2 regions of the Pseudoalteromonas sp. CNC9-20 genome follow, and region 1 is predicted to be linked to the other one. Evidence: predicted binding sites of a transcription regulator. Region 1 holds the regulator's gene; the other holds the start of a gene.

Region 1 (3,412 bases):
ATTGAGAAGGTCAGCGCTGAGGCCATTCAAGTTGATATAGATAGCCAGCGCATGGAGTCCGAGCAAGCTGTAGTATTAAGTGGCCCGAATATGAAGATCACCGGGCAAGGCTTGAAAGCAGACCTCAATACAGAGATAGTTGAATTAACAGAACATACGCGAACAATATATTATGACCAATAAAATCAGTGCATTAATTACATCCATCGCAATTGGCTTATGCTCTGCCAGCGCTACTGCTGAGCAAATTACCGCCAAGGAAGTGTTAATTGATGCCGACAAACAACAAGCACTGATCAAAGAAAATATCACTATTTTTGATAAGAACGTGCATATTGTTCACGGCAAACGGGAAATAAAAGCTGACCGCCTTGAGGCTCACCGTCGTCCAGAATTGGGTGATAACAAGCAATTGCTCGTAGCCACCGGCTCACCAGCTGTGTACACCGAAGTGATGGAAGATGGCACCGAGATTTCTGCACAGGCGCTGGAAATTCGTTATGACGTCGCCTCTGAGACCCTTAAAATTCAAGGTGATGCTAAGATTGCCATGGCCGACCAGCATATCGTTGCCGAAACCATAAGCTATGATATTGCCAAACAGCTGATCACCGCCGAAAAAGATGAAAACTCCAGCACACGAGTGCGCACAACATTAACACCACAAAGTGACGATACGCCGGAGAAAGAGCAATAATGGCGACTCTTAAAGCACAAAAATTAGCGAAAAGCTATAAAGGCCGGGAGGTCGTCAAAAGTGTGGGCTTAGAGGTGCAAGCAGGTAGTATCGTCGGCTTGCTCGGCCCTAATGGAGCCGGTAAGACAACTACTTTTTACATGATAGTTGGCTTAGTACCCAGTGATAAAGGCACCATCAGTATTGATGATGAGGATATCACCTTAATGCCGATGCACTCTCGTGCGCGCTTAGGTATTGGTTATTTACCGCAGGAATCATCTATTTTTCGAAAGCTGACAGTTTTTCAAAATTTGATGGCCATCCTAGAAACCCGCAAGGGCTTAAGCAAAGCAGAGCGTGAAAGCGAGCTTGAGGGCCTGCTTGATGAGTTTAATATACAGCACATTCGAGACTCACAAGGAATGGCGTTATCTGGTGGCGAACGTCGCCGGGTAGAAATAGCGCGAGCATTAGCGGCAAACCCAAAGTTTATCTTGTTGGATGAACCTTTTGCTGGTGTCGACCCTATTTCAGTGTTAGATATAAAGAAAATCATAGAGCATCTGCGCAATCGTGGTATTGGTGTATTAATCACCGACCACAATGTGCGAGAGACCCTAGACGTATGTGAAACCGCATACATTGTTTCCCATGGCGAGCTCATTGCTTCTGGCACTCCAGAGCAAGTTCTTGCCGATCAAACGGTTCGCGACGTCTATTTGGGTGAGCAGTTTAGATTATAACGATTAAAGGATTGTTAGAGATACATGAGGCAATCATTACAGCTGCGCCTAGGCCAGCAATTAACAATGACCCCACAATTGCAGCAAGCGATTCGCCTGTTGCAGCTCAGTACTTTGGATCTCCAACAAGAAATTCAAGAGGCGTTGGACGCCAACCCATTACTTGAAGTTGAAGAAGACAATTACGCCGACAATAACGACAACCAAGAGCAAAAAGAGTCGACGTCCGACAACCAAAATAACGATACCGCCGAGACGGCCAGCGCCAGTAAGGATGAAGTTGAAAGTGCTGATGCCATGAACAACGAGTCCATCAGTGAAGACTTGCCCATGGATGTGTCTTGGGATGAGTATATTAGTGCGGCTCCCGTTGCCTCCTCTGGGCCTATGCCAGAAGATGAGTCTATCTACCAAGGCGAAACCACCGAGTCGTTACATGATTATTTAATGTGGCAGCTGCAATTAACACCTTTTAGTGCCACCGACGAGGCCATCGCCACAGCTATCATTGAAGCCATCAATGACAACGGCATTTTAACGGTCAGCTGTGAAGATCTGCTGGAAAGCTTGAATCATGATGAACAAGACGATGGTATCGAGCTCGATGAAATTGAAGCCGTTCTTAAGCGTATCCAACTCTTTGATCCAGTAGGAATTGGTGCGCGTTCTTTACAAGAGTGCTTGTTGATCCAGCTCAAGCAATTTGACCCACAAACCCCTTGGCTTGAAGAGACCAAAGAGGTAGTTTGTAACTATATTGATTTGCTTGGTAGTCGTGACTATCGCACCTTGATGAAAAAGACTAAGCTTAAAGAAGCGCAGTTAAAAGAGGTGATGACACTGATACACAGTTTAAATCCGACTCCTGCAGCCACGATTGTGCGAGAGCAGTCAGAGTATGTGATTCCAGACGTATCGGTGAAGAAAGTTAAAGGCCGCTGGGTGGTTGAATTAAACCCAGATAGTATGCCTAAGATCCGCGTTAACGATCACTATGCATCAATGTCGCGAAGCTGTAAGTCGCAAAGTGATAGTCAATTTATTCGCTCGCATTTACAAGAAGCGAAATGGTTTATAAAGAGCTTGGAACAACGCAATGATACGCTACTTAAAGTAACTAATTGCATTGTTCAACAACAACAGGCATTCTTTGAACATGGTGAAGAGGCAATGAAGCCAATGGTGCTTAATGACGTTGCCGAAATGGTGGAAATGCATGAGTCAACGATTTCCCGTGTGACCACCCAAAAGTATATGCATACACCACGGGGTATTTTTGAGCTGAAGTACTTTTTCTCCAGCCATGTTACAACCGAAAACGGAGGTGAATGCTCGTCTACAGCGATTCGAGCATTGATCAAAAAGCTAGTAGCTGCGGAGAATCCTGCTAAACCGTTGAGTGATAGCAAGATTGCCGACGTACTAGCCGAGCAAGGAATTAAAGTGGCTCGGCGCACGATTGCTAAATATCGTGAATCGCTAGCCATTCCACCGTCAAATCAGCGTAAAAGTTTGATATAGACGTTAGACAAGAAGGAAAATGCTTATGCAATTAAATCTTACCGGTCGTCACGTAGAAATCACTGATTCTCTTCGCAACTATGTGAATAGCAAATTTGCAAAATTAGAGCGTCACTTTGACCATATAAATAATGTGCATGTCATTCTTGATATTGAAAAACTAACACAAAAAGCAGAAGCTACTCTTCACGTTAACGGTGGTGAACTGTTCGCAACCGCAGAGCACCAGGATATGTATGCGGCGATCGACGGCTTAATTGATAAGCTCGACCGTCAAGTGATTAAACATAAAGAGAAATTATCTCGTCACTAACATGAACCTAGATTCACTCTTTACCAAGGACTGCAGCAAAGCTGCGGTCCTTTTTAATAGCAAAAAAAGAATGCTGGAGTACCTCTCTCAGGTGGCTCATCAGCACAGTCCTCACCTCAGCGAGCAATCGGTACTTGATGCTTTGCTAACCCGCGA
Region 2 (3,412 bases), on a different contig from region 1:
GCCAGGGTGGATCTTATTCTTAATGCCGTCAAGACCCGCCATTAGCATCGCTGAGAAGGCAAGGTATGGGTTCGCTGTAGGGTCTGGGAAGCGTACCTCAATACGGCGAGCTTTCTCTGATGGAACTACGGGGATACGAATAGACGCTGAGCGGTTACGTGCTGAATAAGCAAGCATAACAGGTGCTTCGAAACCCGGAACAAGGCGCTTGTATGAGTTTGTCGAAGCGTTAGCAAAGGCGTTAATAGCTTTGGCGTGCTTGATGATACCACCGATGTAGTAAAGCGCTTCTTCTGATAGACCACCATACTTGTCGCCTGCAAAGATGTTCTTACCATCTTTACCTAGAGACTGGTGACAATGCATGCCTGAACCGTTGTCGCCAACCACAGGCTTAGGCATGAAAGTAGCGGTTTTACCATACAGATGCGCCATGTTGTGAATAACATACTTCATCTCTTGAATTTCGTCCGCTTTCAAAACCATGGTGTTAAAGCGGGTGGCGATTTCGTTTTGGCCAGCTGTTGCTACTTCGTGGTGATGAGCTTCAACGACTTGGCCGAGTTCTTCAAGCACCATGCAAGTGGCACTACGCCAATCTTGTGATGAGTCCACTGGAGCAACAGGGAAGTAACCACCTTTGACGCCAGGACGGTGACCGGTGTTACCGCCTTCGTAATCTTTATCTGAGTTCCAGCATGCTTCTTCAGCGTCGATTTTATACATTGACCCAGACATATCTGTTTTGTACTTAACATCGTCAAAAAGGAAAAATTCTGGCTCAGGGCCAAACAGAATCGTATCGGCAATACCTGTTGAGCGCATATATTCTTCAGCACGCTTGGCCACAGAGCGAGGATCGCGCTCATAGCCTTGAAGAGTTGAAGGTTCAACAACGTCACAACGTACGATAAGTGTTGTTTCTTCGGCGAATGGATCAAGCTTAGCGCTTTCAGCATCAGGCATCAGCACCATGTCTGACTCGTTAATGCCTTTCCAGCCTGCAATTGAAGAGCCGTCAAACATTTTACCGTCTTCAAAGAAATCTTCATCAGCCTGGTGATGAGGAATAGAGACATGCTGCTCTTTACCTTTGGTGTCGGTGAAACGAAGGTCAACGAATTTTACGTCGTGCTCTTTAATAAAATCTAATACCGATTGTGACATGTGTCCTCCAACTATGGATTATTATTTGCTGCAATTTACTGCATTTGTGCATGGGTAAGCTTAAACCATGCCAAAAGTATAAGTGTCTGTTTAGTAGGGGGTTACTTTCTATTTGGTAATCTCAAACTTATTTTTTGCACCAATAGGGTGCGAACTTGCTACATTGTAGTGCAAATTTTTCAGGCTGCATTGTCATGTATCAAGGGATGACTCAAATAAGGATGTGAGCGCACCAAAAAACACTGATAGCACAGTCTCGGTGTCATTTTTATGTCAAGCGACTAGGCTATGTTAGGCACGGAAGTAAATTAATTAGCTGGATAAACTTTCATCTAGTGGCGTTATAAGGGATAATACGCGACCTTTTAAACTCGACACAGGTGGCCCGCGCCGCTGGGTGTGGATCATTTAGGAAATATGGGGTTAGCCTCTAAGTAAATATATGAGCATCGAAAAGTTAAGAAATATCGCGATTATCGCACACGTTGACCATGGTAAAACGACTTTGGTTGATAAATTGCTTGAGCAATCGGGCACACTACAAACCCGTGGTGGCAACGAAGAGCGAGTGATGGACTCGAACGATCTTGAAAAAGAACGTGGTATTACCATCCTAGCTAAAAACACGGCAATCAACTGGAAAGACTACCATATCAATATCGTCGATACCCCTGGGCACGCCGACTTTGGTGGCGAGGTAGAGCGCGTACTTTCGATGGCTGACTCCGTACTATTACTTGTTGACGCACAAGAAGGGCCAATGCCGCAGACGCGCTTTGTAACGCAAAAAGCGTTCGCGCAAGGGCTGAAGCCAATCGTTGTTATTAACAAGGTTGATAAGCCGGGTGCACGCCCTGATTGGGTTATGGATCAAGTATTTGACTTGTTCGATAACTTAGGTGCAACCGACGAACAGTTAGACTTTAAAGTTATTTATGCATCAGCGATTAATGGTTGGGCAACGCTCGATTTAGATGAGCCTTCTGACAACATGGAGCCAATGTTTGAAGCCATCGTGAAAGAAGTTGAAGCACCAGATGCGGATCCAGAAGGGCCGCTACAAATGCAAATCTCACAGCTTGATTACAACTCGTACGTTGGCGTTATCGGCGTAGGCCGTATTAAGCGTGGTACTGTGAAAGTAAATCAGCAGGTTACTATTGTCGGTGCTGATGGCAGTAAACGTAACGGCAAAGTGGGCCAAGTGCTTACTTACTTAGGTCTTGACCGTCATGATGCGACAGAGGCAACTGCCGGCGACATCATCGCGGTGAGTGGCCTGGGCGAGTTGAAAATCTCCGATACCATCTGTGATGTCAACACGGTTGAAGCGTTACCAGCACTGAGTGTTGATGAGCCTACTGTTACCATGACGTTCTCTGTAAACACTTCACCTTTTGCTGGCCAAGAAGGTAAATACGTCACCTCACGTAATATCCTTGAACGTTTGCAAGCCGAGCTAGTTCATAATGTGGCATTACGCGTAGAAGAGACCGATAACCCTGATAGCTTCCGTGTATCAGGCCGTGGTGAACTACACTTGGGCGTACTTATCGAAAACATGCGTCGTGAAGGCTATGAACTTGCCGTGTCTCGTCCAGAAGTTATTTTGCGTGAAGTTGATGGTGAAATCCAAGAACCTTACGAAACAGTGACTATCGACTGTGAAGACGAGCACCAAGGCTCTATCATGGAGCAGCTGGGTTTACGTAAAGCAGAAATGACTGATATGTCTCCAGATGGTAAAGGCCGTATTCGTATGGACTTTATGATCCCAAGCCGTGGCTTGATTGGTTTCCAGACTGATTTCATGACGTTAACCTCAGGTTCTGGTTTGATGTACCACACGTTTGATCATTACGGCCCACACAAAGGCGGTAAGATCGGCCAGCGTATGAACGGTGTATTGATAGCGAATGCCCAAGGTAAGGCGCTGACTAACGCGCTATTTAACCTGCAAGAGCGTGGTAAGCTATTTATCGGCCATGGTGTTGAAGTATACGAAGGTATGGTTATCGGTATTCACAGCCGTGACAATGACCTTACGGTTAATGCCCTAAAAGGTAAACAGTTAACCAACGTGCGTGCTTCAGGTACTGATGAAGCGCAAACACTTGTGCCACCTATCAAGATGACCCTTGAGCAAGCGCTTGAGTTCATTGATGATGATGAGCTGGTAGAAGTGACTCCGGAAAGCATCCGTATCCGTAAGAAATTATTGACTGAGAGCGAGCGTAAGCGCGCA

What was found. The regulator sigma-54, encoded in region 1, starts transcription at its own class of promoters, with help from an activator protein. The targets are predictions, from matches to a motif close to GTTGGCACGNNNNTNGNNT.
Region 2: glnA (glutamate--ammonia ligase) is a predicted target of sigma-54. The motif match lies at 1,224-1,242, and genes of this name have one in related genera.

The regions. Positions count from the first base shown of each region.
Region 1 is NZ_JAKRFS010000004.1:117,422-120,833, reverse strand. Features, by position in the region: gene lptC (LPS export ABC transporter periplasmic protein LptC) at 1-183, shown strand, start outside; gene lptA (lipopolysaccharide transport periplasmic protein LptA) at 173-697, shown strand; gene lptB (LPS export ABC transporter ATP-binding protein) at 697-1,422, shown strand; gene MHM89_RS10800 (RNA polymerase factor sigma-54) at 1,447-2,943, shown strand; gene hpf (ribosome hibernation promoting factor) at 2,969-3,256, shown strand; gene ptsN (PTS IIA-like nitrogen regulatory protein PtsN) at 3,258-3,412, shown strand, end outside.
Region 2 is NZ_JAKRFS010000003.1:13,682-17,093, forward strand. Features, by position in the region: gene glnA (glutamate--ammonia ligase) at 1-1,167, opposite strand, end outside; gene typA (translational GTPase TypA) at 1,610-3,412, shown strand, end outside.